2 regions of the Mesobacillus subterraneus genome follow, and region 2 is predicted to be linked to the other one. Evidence: riboswitches for the same ligand, from Rfam matches in the RefSeq annotation. Region 2 holds a riboswitch; the other holds the start of a gene.

Region 1 (5,994 bases), 1.8 Mb from region 2:
CGATTTCCGATGCTTCTGCTACTTGACTCTCTCCATTCATACTGAAAACCTCATTCAATTTTTCCAGGCTCTCATTGACGTCTTCTTTGCTAAAAGCTTCCTTAGCAGCTTCAGCCTCAACTACATCGATCTTCTCCCACTCACCTATCAATTTTTCCTGCTGATAATCTATACAAAGCTCCGACAAGGTAGGATATAAAAACAGGATTATACCAGAAAAGATCAAAAACAGTGACAGTCCTTTTTTCATTTAGCACACTCCAATAACGCTTAATTTTGTTCGCTCCGTTTTTCTTCACCGCTCTTTGCCAGGAGCGAAATCTATTTTGGGGTAAAATAAACCGGTTTTGGATAAAAGAAAGAGGGGAATTTCTTCCCCCCTACTCTGTTATAGCTGATTGATCGGCTTTTTCATTCTTAAAACTAAACCTGCTGTCATAAGAAGGAAGCCATAGATATAAAACATCATCTTGCTGTTTTCACCCGTTTTTGGCAGCATGTCGCCATACCAGCCTTGCTTTTCATCTCCATGACCTGAAGAGTCATTATCATTGTTATCAGGTTGGACAGCTCCTGTATCCTCATCATTATCATCATCGGAATCAATTCCAAGGACAGCTTCATTTATATCCACTTGAATAATCTCATTTTCCAGCTCAAAGGAAAGCATGTTCAAGGCAACTACTTTTGTTGTTCCATCCTCAAACTCAAACTCTATTCCAGTGATATCAGAAACATTTAAACCACTTGTAATGAAGAGTTTCCAGAGATAATTAAGCTTGTTAAATTCAAGGTTTTCGCCATCCTTGATCAGCAACGTCACCTTTACGACTGATTCAATATTTTTATTGATTGTGATGTACAGCTCTTTGACTATTTCAATTTCTACATCAGATTCTTCGTCTTCACCCGGTTCTTCAATATCATCTCCAGGTTCTTCTGTACCATCGCCTGGTTCTTCTGGATTTTCATCCTCTGGTATCGCACAGTCCTGCAGCCAGTAGTTAATCGAACCTTCTGCTTCTATACCTGTCTTGACTTCTTCCACACTATAGGTAATTTCAGCGCCTGACTCAAATTGAAGCTTAAATGCAGTGATGTCATCTTTAACAAATTCTCCCCCATCTTTTAGCTTATAAAGCGGAGAGTTTCCTGGATTCGTCATTTCAATCCATTCACCATTTAATTCAACAAAGACTTTCGCAACAGGTGCCACACAGTTTTTTAGGTGCAGGTGGATTTCTGTGCTTTTATTTCCTTTATTATCCCCTTGGCCATCTCCGGGTTCTTCCGTGCCTTCACCTGGTTCCTCTGTTCCTTCACCTGGATTTTCTTCCTGCTCATCTTCTGCTATGTGGCAGCCCTCAAGCCAATAGTTAATCGAACCTTCTGCTTCCACGCCTATCTTCACTTCTTCCATTCCATAAACTTGTTCTTCGCCTGATTCAAAAGAAAGCTTGAATGCAGTTATATCATCCTTTACGAATTCCCCGCCGTCCTTCAGTTTGTACAGGGGAGAGTTACCTGGATTCGACATCTCGCTCCATTTTCCGTTCAATTGAACTTCCACTTTTTCAACTGGTGCTGTGCAATTCTTTAGATGTAGATGGATTTCTGTGCTTTTATTGCCATTTTCCTTTGTACCTTCTTCAGATTCTTTGTCTTCCTGATTTGATTCATCGTTTTCTTCTTGGTTTGATTCATCGTTTTCATTCTGATTTGCTTCATCGTTTTCTTCTTGGCTTGAGTCATCGTTTTCATTCTGATTTGCTTCATCGTTTTCTTCTTGGCTTGAGTCATCGTTTTCATTCTGATTTGCTTCATCGTTTTCTTCTTGGCTTGAGTCGTTATTTTCTTCTTGATTAGATTCATCGTTTTGTTGCTCTTCAGCAGGTTCATTATCTTCTGCGGGCTCTTCGGATTCTCCGCCGCCATTATCTGTACCTTCTTCAGTTTTTTCTTCATCTGCAGGATTTGCTTCTTCTTGCTTGTAATAGAAGGCCACATGACTGATTCCTTTGTTATCTGGTGCAATAAGGCCAGATCCTTCAGTTGCGCCTTTTTCGTAGCTGTTAGTAAGTCCGCCTGGCCCACCTTTAACATATACCGAAAAAACAGGGATATTAGAAGACCAGCTGATACTTTTTGGTTCATTTTCTTCCACTGTAAAAGTAACATTTACAGTCAGCGGTCCATGTGTATACGTTCCATCCTTTAGATTGCTGCCTTCAATTTTAAACATGGTGTATCCTTCTTTTTCCGGCGCTGCTCCTCCATTACCATTTGCAAAAACTCCAGTGACCGGTACGGTGAGGGAAAATAACCATATAAATGCAACCCATGATAAAAATAATTTTTTCTTAAAAGTAGTTTTCAATTCGATTTCTCCTTTTTGAGTGATTTAAAACAATGCATAATTAATAAACTGAATATTCAGTAATTTCAAACGGTAAATAGCCTCCTTCTTATCGAAATACCCTTTTCATTGGACAAAAAAAACCGCCAGGAATGATTTCTTTCCATGGCGGCTGGACGATCATAGCTGCATTTTTGCAGCCTTAGACTCCTGGCTTTGCGTCCCTGCTTTTCAGCAGGTTTGCTATTAGCATGAATGTTGATTTTTCTTATGTATGTTACTCCTCTGGCTCCTTTGTCCTACATTTAGAGACTTACCACAGTTACCCAGCAACCTAAACATTTAGCCTCAGAAAAAATACTGGTAATTTTTTCTTAGGTTTCTTTAATTACCCGTAAATTATGAATATCGAAGTGTTGTTTTGCCTATTTTTAAAGAAACTCCATGAGAATTTTTGCCCACATAAAGACAAAGGACCCAGGGGATATCCCAGGGTCCTTCAGCTTTTATAATGACATACGATAAATTTCCATTACATCCTCTTTATTCAATTTTGCAAAGTTGCCAAATTCCCCATTGACCATTGCTTTATCAGCCATTAATTCAAGCTTGCTGTCATCAATGTCGTAATCAGCAAGTCTAGATGGGGCACCGATGCTGTTCCAGAATTCACGCAGCTTTTCGATACCTTCCAACCCAGCTTCTTCGTCTGTCTTGCCTTCTGGATTAACGCCGAAGACCCGTACAGCCATTTTCTTGAAGCGCTCTGGTTTCACTTTAAGGTTATACTTCATCCAGTTCGGGAACAGAATAGCCAGCCCGCCTCCGTGAGGGATATCATATACTGCTGATACGGCGTGCTCAATATTATGGGATGCCCAATCGCCGCGATAGCCCATATTAAGAATGCCGTTCAAGGTCATCGTTCCTGAGTAAAGAATCGTTGCGCGATACTCGTAGTTCTCTAAATCCTCAAGTAGCTTTGGAGCTGTTTCCATCACTGTCAAAAGTAAGGATTCGGCCATGCGGTCCTGGAATTCAGTATTCTCTGTCAGATGGAAATAATGTTCAAATACGTGGGACATCATGTCAACAATGCCGTAAATTGTTTGGTCCTTCGGAACGGTAAATGTGTTCACTGGATCAAGGATTGAGAATTTCGGGAATGAGACCGGGCTTCCCCAGCCATACTTTTCATTCGTTTCCCAGTTTGTGATGACAGAACCGGCATTCATTTCAGATCCTGTAGCGGCTAATGTCAAAACTGTTCCAAATGGAAGTGCTTCTGATGCAAAAGCCTTCTTTGTGACAAGGTCCCATGCATCGCCATCGTATTTTGCACCAGCAGCGATTGCTTTTGTGCAGTCAATGACACTGCCGCCTCCCACTGCGAGGATAAATTCAATGCCCTCTTCTTTGCAGATTTTCACACCTTTATGAACAGTCGACAGACGAGGATTTGGTTCCACACCGGAAAGCTCAAATACTTCCGCGCCAATCTCCTTTAAGGTCTCTATAACAGAATCATAAAGTCCATTGCGTTTGATGCTGCCTCCGCCATAAACCAGCAGAACTTTCTTGCCGTATGGAGGAACTTCGTTTTTCAATTCCTCAAGCTGCCCTTTTCCAAATATCAATTTCGTTGGATTGTAAAAAGTAAAATTATCCAATTAAATCACCTTCCTCTAGGGTTTATTATGTTCTTTTTCTAAAAGCATTGCAAAAAATACACTTCTTAATGTGCTCCAATGTACAGAGAAATGTTAAAAATTTTTTCATGAGGATAGGTAATAAATGCAAGAGAAATGAATAATTCATTTCGTGCTGAAACAATCTATAAAAGAACATATTTAATTTTAAGGGAGGAAACATCCATGAGCGGTATTCAACGTGCAGCACTAGTACTTACCATTATCGGCGCCATCAACTGGGGCTTAGTAGGATTCTTCCAATTTGACCTTGTTGCAGCTATTTTCGGCGGACAGGATTCAGCATTGGCTCGAATCATCTATGGATTAGTCGGTCTTGCGGGTCTCATAAATATCGGACTTCTATTCGCACCAAGCGAAAGGGAAGAGAGAGCGGCAGAACCAAGGGCAACTAGATAATTTAATTTCACATGAGAAAAGCGCAAGCGCCTTGGGCAGCCCCGACAAGCGCTGGAGGCCTGACAGTGAAGTCGTTCTTTGACTTCATTGGCAGGACCGAAGCGACTCGAGGGGCTAGGCGCTGGAGCTGGACACTAATCTAAATACAAAAAATTTATATTTTATTATTCAGTAAAAAACCCGCCAACGAAGGCGGGTTTTCCTGTTTATGATAATACTTTCTTGATTCTTTCTATTGCCCAATCCAGTTCTTCCTCACTGATGACAAGCGGTGGAGCGAAACGGATGACCGTATCATGCGTTTCTTTGCACAGCAGCCCTTCCTCTTTAAGCTCTTCGCAATACTTGCGTGCAGGCTCAGTTAGCTCGACACCAATGAACAAGCCGCGGCCACGGATGTCCTTAATGATGGAATTGTCAATTTCACGGAGCTTGCTAATGAAATACTCTCCCAGTTCAAGGGAACGGTCAGCAAGCTTCTCATCGATCAAGACATCAAGGGACGCAATGGATACTGCGCAGGCCATTGGATTGCCGCCGAAAGTGGACCCGTGGGAACCTGGGTTGAATACTCCTAGTACATCATTGTCGGCAACAACACATGAGATTGGGAAAACCCCGCCGCCAAGCGCTTTTCCTAGGATATACATATCAGGCTGTATTCCCTCCCATTCGCATGCGAACATTTTTCCAGACCGTGCGAGACCAGCCTGAATTTCATCCGCAATGAACAGGACATTGTTTTCTTTACATACATCGTAGGCAGCTTTCATGAAGCCTTCTGGTGGAATGACGATCCCGGCCTCTCCCTGAATCGGTTCAATCAAGAAGGCTGCAGTATTAGGAGTGACCGCTTCCTTCAGCGCATCAAGGTCACCGTAAGGGATCAGTTTGATTCCTGGCAGCATCGGGACGAAGCCACGTTTGTATTCTTCTTCAGACGATAAAGAAACTGCCGTCATTGTGCGCCCATGGAAGTTGCCGATACAAGCAATGATTTCAGCCTGGTTTTCCGCAACACCTTTCACATCGTATGCCCAGCGGCGAGCTGCTTTAATAGCCGTTTCTACTGCTTCCGCTCCAGTGTTCATCGGCAAAGCCATTTCTTTATTCGTCATCTTGCAAATCTTTTCATACCATGGTCCTAGCTGGTCATTGTGAAATGCTCTTGAAGTAAGAGTCACACGGTCCGCCTGATCCTTAAGCGCCTGGATGATTTTAGGATGGCGGTGCCCCTGGTTGACAGCTGAATAGGCACTAAGCATGTCCATATATCTGTTGCCTTCAGGATCCTCTACCCAAACACCCTCTGCATTTGAAATAACGATTGGCAGAGGATGATAGTTATTCGCACCATACTTTTGAGTCTGCTCGATCAAAGAACTAGTTTTTGTTGCCATGAACCTTCCTCCGTTCCAATGAAAAAATTGGTTAGACAATCATATTGTAACCTGTAAGCCGTTTCATTTTAACCCCCTAAAAAAGATTAAGGCCGTTTTTCCGCTTAACTGATATGCATAAGGACAGCTT
Region 2 (5,994 bases):
ATGGAGTGGGAGAAGAAGCGTACAAGGCTGGTTCACTGTATGATCGCCTTTTGAGGAAACAGCCATACTGGCAATTCTTTTTTGAAAGTCCTTCGATCAAGCTGTGGACCAAGGCGGAAGCTTTATTTCCTTCTTTTGGGACAGCAGATGTGTATGATGCGCGACCGCTGGTAGAGCCGGTAACCATGCTACAGGATACAGAACAGCGGAGCAAGGACAGAATGATGCCAGGAATAATAGGGATACTGTTTATTTTGTTCTCGATATTCGTGATTGTGAAAGGAAGGAAACTGCGATGATTAAAAAGCTTGGAATATTGTTGATGATGTCTGTTGGGGTACTAGCGGGCTGCAGCAACAGTGCTATGGAACCGGAGGAAATCAACCCGGAAATTGATGTATGCGAGGTTTGCAATATGGGTCTTGCCCACGAGCATTATGCTACAGAAGTGGTCACCACCGATGGCGAAATATATAAATTTGATGATATTGGCTGTATGGAAGAATTCATGGAAATGGAGACAGATCTGAAGGAAGAAAGTGCTTCAAAAAAGTATGTGCGTGACGTGGATTCGGGAGAATGGATTGAACTGGACAAAGCTTACTATGCGTACCATAAGGAATTCTGGACTCCGATGGCGAATGGTGTGATCAGTTTCAAGGACAGAGAGAGCGCTGAAAAATATGTAAAGGAACAGGGAATGGGTGAAGTGTTGTTGGATTATGAATCATTGAAGGAACATGTGTGGAGCTGGGAGCAATGAGATACATCGCGAGGCAGCAAATGACCTTGATGATGAGAAGCCATTGGCTTGCGGGCTTTGGCTTACTGTTCTCGTCATTGGCCGTGATGGTCGCTTTTCTTGGAAACACAGGAGGAACTGGGTTTGACGGATTTAACCGGATGACGGCCAGCTTGCTGAATATCAATTTACTGCTGATTCCTTTGCTGTCTTTGCTGATCGGCAGCTTGTTTTTATCTGGTGAAAAGGAAGATCGCGGGCTAACTTTGCTGCTGACCTATCCGATTTCACCATGGGCAGTAATTCTTGGAAAGTATGCAGGTTTGTTTGTTGCAATCTGGTCTGTATTGACGTTTGGGTATGGTGCAGCATTGCTCGTCATCTTTTTCGTTGGCGGGGGGGAGTCTCAGTTTCTTTGCTGCTATTATTTTATGTGTATTCGAACCTGCTGGCGGCCATTTTCCTGTCGCTGGCATTGATGATTGGCATAATGGCCAAAACGCGGTTCCAGGCGCTGGGGATAAGCTTGATTGTCTGGGCCTTTCTTGTACTTTTCTATGAATTTATCATTATGGGGTTGAGCATGTTCATGATGAAGCAATGGCTGCTGCCAATGCTGACAGTGTCCATCTTTCTCAATCCGGTAGAGTTAATTCGCGTCCAGTCGATCCTGTCGCTGGATGGAGCATCGGTATTCGGGCCGCGATTATATGATTTAACCATCTGGGCAGATGGATGGACTGGTCAAACGTTGTTTGTACTTGCCATTTTGCTCTGGACGCTACTGCCTGTCCTATATACTGTATACAGGACGAAACGGGGTGTTGAGAATGAATAGCAAGGAATGGATCAGGATAGAGGGATTGGCAAAGCATTATAGTCCGACAAAGAAAATTTCTGACATCAGCTTTTCCATCGACAAGCCTGAAATCTTTGCACTCTGCGGTGGAAACGGAGCAGGCAAGAGTACATTGATCAAAATGCTTACAGGGATCATGAAGCCGTCTGCGGGCATGGTGTATATGGACGGGAAGAAAGTTGAACCGCATAGTAAAAGTTTTAAAAAACTATTTTCATATATGCCGGATGAGATGCTCTTTCCGCGCCAGCTGACGGGCTTGGAAGTCTTGACTTTTTTTTGCGAGATTAAGAGGAATTACTGATAAAAAAATTATGGAAGCCCTGAATCAGGTTGGCTTATTTGATGTAAGGAATATTCAGATTAAACAATATTCCAAAGGAATGCAGCAGCGGCTTTCGCTTGCGCAGGCTCTGATGCCGGATGTTCCGCTGCGAATTCTCGATGAACCAACCAATGGACTAGATCCACTCTGGGTATACCGCTTCAAGGAAATTATCCTGGAAGAGAAAAGACAGGGCAGGACAATTTTCTTTACTACCCATATCCTCAGCCTGGTCGAAGAATTGGCAGACAGAGCTGCGTTCATGCAGGAGGGGCATCTGCAGTATTGTGACTCAGTTGAATCACTTGTACAAAAAGACGGTGTCTATACTCCACTTGAGAAGGTCTTTTTTTAATTAGGTATTAAATACCAGACGAAAAATCCCGGTGTTGATTCAACACCGGGATTCTATGATTATTTTGTTCATATCACATTAATGGCCGCTTTCTTCTTCGCTTTCCCCATCCATTTCGCTGTCCTTATTCTTATCCTTATCCATATCCATACTGTCGCTGTTCATCTTCATTTTCATATAGCGTTCGTTTGCAATTTGATCGATTTGCTCCCATGTTGCATTGGCAGGGTTCTTATCGCTGTTTTCAGAAATGAATTTCTCGGCGCTTTCGCTGTCTTTGAAGAATGCGTAGCCGTATTTCATCGGAGTCTTAAGGTCTGCCTTTACAGGTATCGCAGAATCAGCCTCGACCCATTCTGATGTGATATAATCACGGACCCATTTCTCCTCGAATTCAACATCATCACGTCTATTGATATTTAATAAGCAGCCTGAGTCATCAAAGAATACATATTCTCCGTCTTTTGTTTTGGCCTGTGCTGTGAAAACTCCCATTGGATCAGCTTCCGGATATACCTTCATGTTGCAGAATGCACAGACATCGTCAGCACCTGGTTCATGAGGGCCATCTGCATGGTCGTCATCATCGTGGTTCACTTCAGTTGCTGCCGTTTCCTGACCCTCTTTTTGTTCATTTTCCGTTGCTTCATCTCCACAGCCAGAAACAATTATCATTAAAAATAAGGCCAACATGATAGCAAATAACTTCTTCATAAAATCTCCTCCTTTGATCGAATTTAATCCTATCAGGGAGTTGTGAGTAAAATGCGAAAAATCAAAGGAAAAAGCGTGAGAAGTATTCTATTTTTTGTGACAGTTTTATGACGATTAAGCAATCATTAAAATATATATTTTATGTACATTCTTAAGAAGGTGAAAGAATTAACTGATAGGATAACCTTGTTGCGCATATCGTTAAAGTAGTGCGAGGGTGTGGATAAAGGATGCCGCCAGCCTGACCAGACAAAGAAAAGCGTATGATACTGTTTTTTTTGTGTGCGAACATCAAATAAAAGCTTCTTACTTGAAAATACTCGTTCTAAAGCGCAGTTTTGCATTGTAATTTATATAAGTACTAACATGCTAATCTTGTTTTCTCCTGCTATTAAACTTCATGAAATCAAGATAATAAGCAAAATCTTCTTTGCTGATACCGTTTTTTATAGCTTCATCTACAAGTCCAACCCATTCATCATCAACAGGCATCCTGGCGGCTTTCATGTTTTGCTGTCCCATCAAATACTCAACAGTTGTATCAAGGTTGTCTGCCAAGCGGGACAATACCTGAAGCGATGGATTTCCCTGAATCCCTCTTTCGATGTAACTGAGATAGGATTTAGAAACATTCGCTTTTTCGGACAGTTCACTAATTGAATAATTTTTTTCAAGCCTTAAGCTTCTTATAGTTTCTCCAACCTTCATAAGTGGATCTCCTTTTTATTCATCTATTAATTCATTATAACGAACAAAAGGGTTCTTTTAAAAACACGAGAAACTGAGATAAACGGAGGATATTCTTAAAAAAGAACGATTTATGTTCTTTTTTAAGAAAATTCGCGATATTTTAGACTTTTTCAGAATTGATACTTATGGACTATACTCGAATGGAAGATAGTAACAATTCACTTTTCAAAGGGGCTGGATGGCTGTGTACAGAAAAAATTGTGACCGTTGTAATCGTCCTTCGTTTAGCAGCAGTGAGGTAGGAGAGTGGCTCTGCCCAGTTTGCGGAAATGATTTAACAAGATATCCGTTTTTTAATGCCATCAATCTTGAAAAAGTGGTAATTACACCGCACTTAAAAAAGCAAATCTATAAGAAAATTGGCCAACGATAAAAACATCTCAAGTTTATGGGGGTTATTTGAAAAAAAGCGTTCTACAATTAGATTCATAATCTGACATAATATTTTAATGAATGGTTGTAATTTTCAGATAATATCTCTTTCTTACTATAATTTTGTAATTATTTGGGATAAAAGAGATGAAATACTTTTATTACAGCCGACAAATATTTACATTTTTTATATATAGAACAATGTACAATGGCATTGAAAGTGAAAAAATGAGTAAAAAGATACAGAAAAAGGCAAACTTGTTGAAAAACTAGGACGCAAAGTCACGGATCTAAGGTGCGATTAACTATGATGGCCGGACTGCCTGGAATACTAACTGTATTTTGGGAGGGAAAAACTTGATTAAAGAGCAGGTAGTTTTCGAAGAACTGGATACAGAATGGGTGCAGCTTATAATGGAAGCTTTAGAGATGGGAATTAACAAAGAGGAAATCAGGGAATTTTTAACGAAACCCAACAAATAGACAAATGAATTCTTACATAGAAAATGGAAGTGCCATCGAGCAGCTCTTTTGGAGGTGCTTTTTATTTTTAAAAAAAAATGGACAGCTTAGACTGTCCATTAAGTTTATTTATTGTGGAGTCTCCACTTATTGAATTCTAAAAACTCACGAAACTGGTCCTTTGTGATACCAGAATCCATTGCTTCTTTTACAAGGTTGACCCAATCAGTATCCATATTTTCCTTGTCAGGTTGTTCATGTATTAGATGGTCTACTGGTACATTCAATACTCCTGCAATTTTTTCTAGAAATTGAATTGAAGGATTTGTTTGAAGGTTTCGCTCCAATGAGCTCAAATATGATTTTGCCACGCCGGCTTGCTCTGCCAGTTCAGATAAGGACATTCTTTTTTTCTTGCCGAAGTTTCTTGACGCGTTCACCGATCACTGTTATCCACACACCTTATCAATTTATATTTATATCATAACAAATCTGACAAAAGAGTTCCATATTAAGAACGGCCTATAGAACAATTATAACCAATCTTAAAGTTTTTAAGAGTCACTTTTATGAAAATCATGTTGGGAAAAAACTCATCGCTTTATTATCGGCCAATATGATTACAGTTGTACAATATTTTATGAAGATTCTTTGAAAATTTCATATTCCATTGTCACTTGTGTTCAAAACCGCATAAAAAAGGTAAAATGGTAGCAATCAGACAAGGTACGGGTGATGTGTTATGCAGAAAAAATATTTAGTGATTTACAAAGAGATTTCGAAACTGATCCAGGAAGGGCATTATCCTCCAAAAACGATACTGCCATCTGAAAATGAATTTGCTGACAGGTATCAAACCTCGAGGGAAACAATCCGGAAAGCATTAAATCTGCTTGCTCAAAATGGGTTCATTCAAAAAATTCGCGGCAAAGGTTCGCTTGTGCTGGATTTGAAAAGACATCAGTTTCCGATTTCGGGATTGATTAGTTTTAAAGAACTGGCGGAGAACATGGGCGGAAAGGCCAAAACGACTGTGGAAGAGTTCATTCTTGAATTAGCAGGCGGTGAAATTGCCAGGGGAATTGAATGCAGAAGAAGATGAAAAGATTTGGAAGGTAAAAAGAGTGAGGCATATTGATGAAGAACGAGTGATTCTTGACAAGGATTTTCTCGTAGAAAAGCATGTGCCAGGCCTGTCACGTGTGACTTGTGAAAACTCGATATTTGAGTATATTGAAGGGGAACTGGATAAAAAAATCAGCTTTGCAAAAAAGGAATTTACAGTAGAGGAACCAAGTGCCGAAGACAGAAAACTACTTGATATGGAAGGGTTCAATGCGATTGTCATCGTGAAAAACTATATCCATTTTGATGATGCTACCCTGTTCCAATTTACCGAGTCAAGGCACCGTCCT

Evidence for each region. A riboswitch is a leader RNA that binds a small molecule or an ion and turns the genes downstream of it on or off. The one in region 2 is predicted to bind cyclic di-GMP.
Region 1: it holds a riboswitch for cyclic di-GMP, as region 2 does, so the genes downstream of both, LC048_RS01900 (LPXTG cell wall anchor domain-containing protein) here and LC048_RS17625 (anti-repressor SinI family protein) in region 2, are expected to answer to the same signal.

Annotation. Positions count from the first base shown of each region.
Region 1 is NZ_CP129019.1:391,615-397,608, reverse strand. Features, by position in the region: gene LC048_RS01905 (class D sortase) at 1-250, opposite strand, end outside; gene LC048_RS01900 (LPXTG cell wall anchor domain-containing protein) at 389-2,377, opposite strand; cyclic di-GMP riboswitch class I at 2,521-2,611, opposite strand; gene LC048_RS01895 (iron-containing alcohol dehydrogenase) at 2,863-4,026, opposite strand; gene LC048_RS01890 (DUF378 domain-containing protein) at 4,231-4,464, shown strand; gene LC048_RS01885 (hypothetical protein) at 4,476-4,607, shown strand; gene LC048_RS01880 (ornithine--oxo-acid transaminase) at 4,671-5,864, opposite strand.
Region 2 is NZ_CP129019.1:3,398,321-3,404,314, reverse strand. Features, by position in the region: gene nosD (nitrous oxide reductase family maturation protein NosD) at 1-299, shown strand, start outside; gene LC048_RS17660 (nitrous oxide reductase accessory protein NosL) at 296-763, shown strand; gene LC048_RS17655 (ABC transporter permease) at 760-1,221, shown strand; gene LC048_RS17650 (hypothetical protein) at 1,158-1,580, shown strand; gene LC048_RS17645 (ATP-binding cassette domain-containing protein) at 1,573-1,905, shown strand; gene LC048_RS17640 (AAA family ATPase) at 1,916-2,281, shown strand; gene LC048_RS17635 (nitrous oxide reductase accessory protein NosL) at 2,360-2,995, opposite strand; gene LC048_RS17630 (helix-turn-helix domain-containing protein) at 3,365-3,703, opposite strand; cyclic di-GMP riboswitch class I at 4,359-4,444, shown strand; gene LC048_RS17625 (anti-repressor SinI family protein) at 4,475-4,600, shown strand; partial or broken gene LC048_RS17620 (helix-turn-helix domain-containing protein) at 4,705-5,026, opposite strand; partial or broken gene treR (trehalose operon repressor) at 5,322-5,994, shown strand, end outside.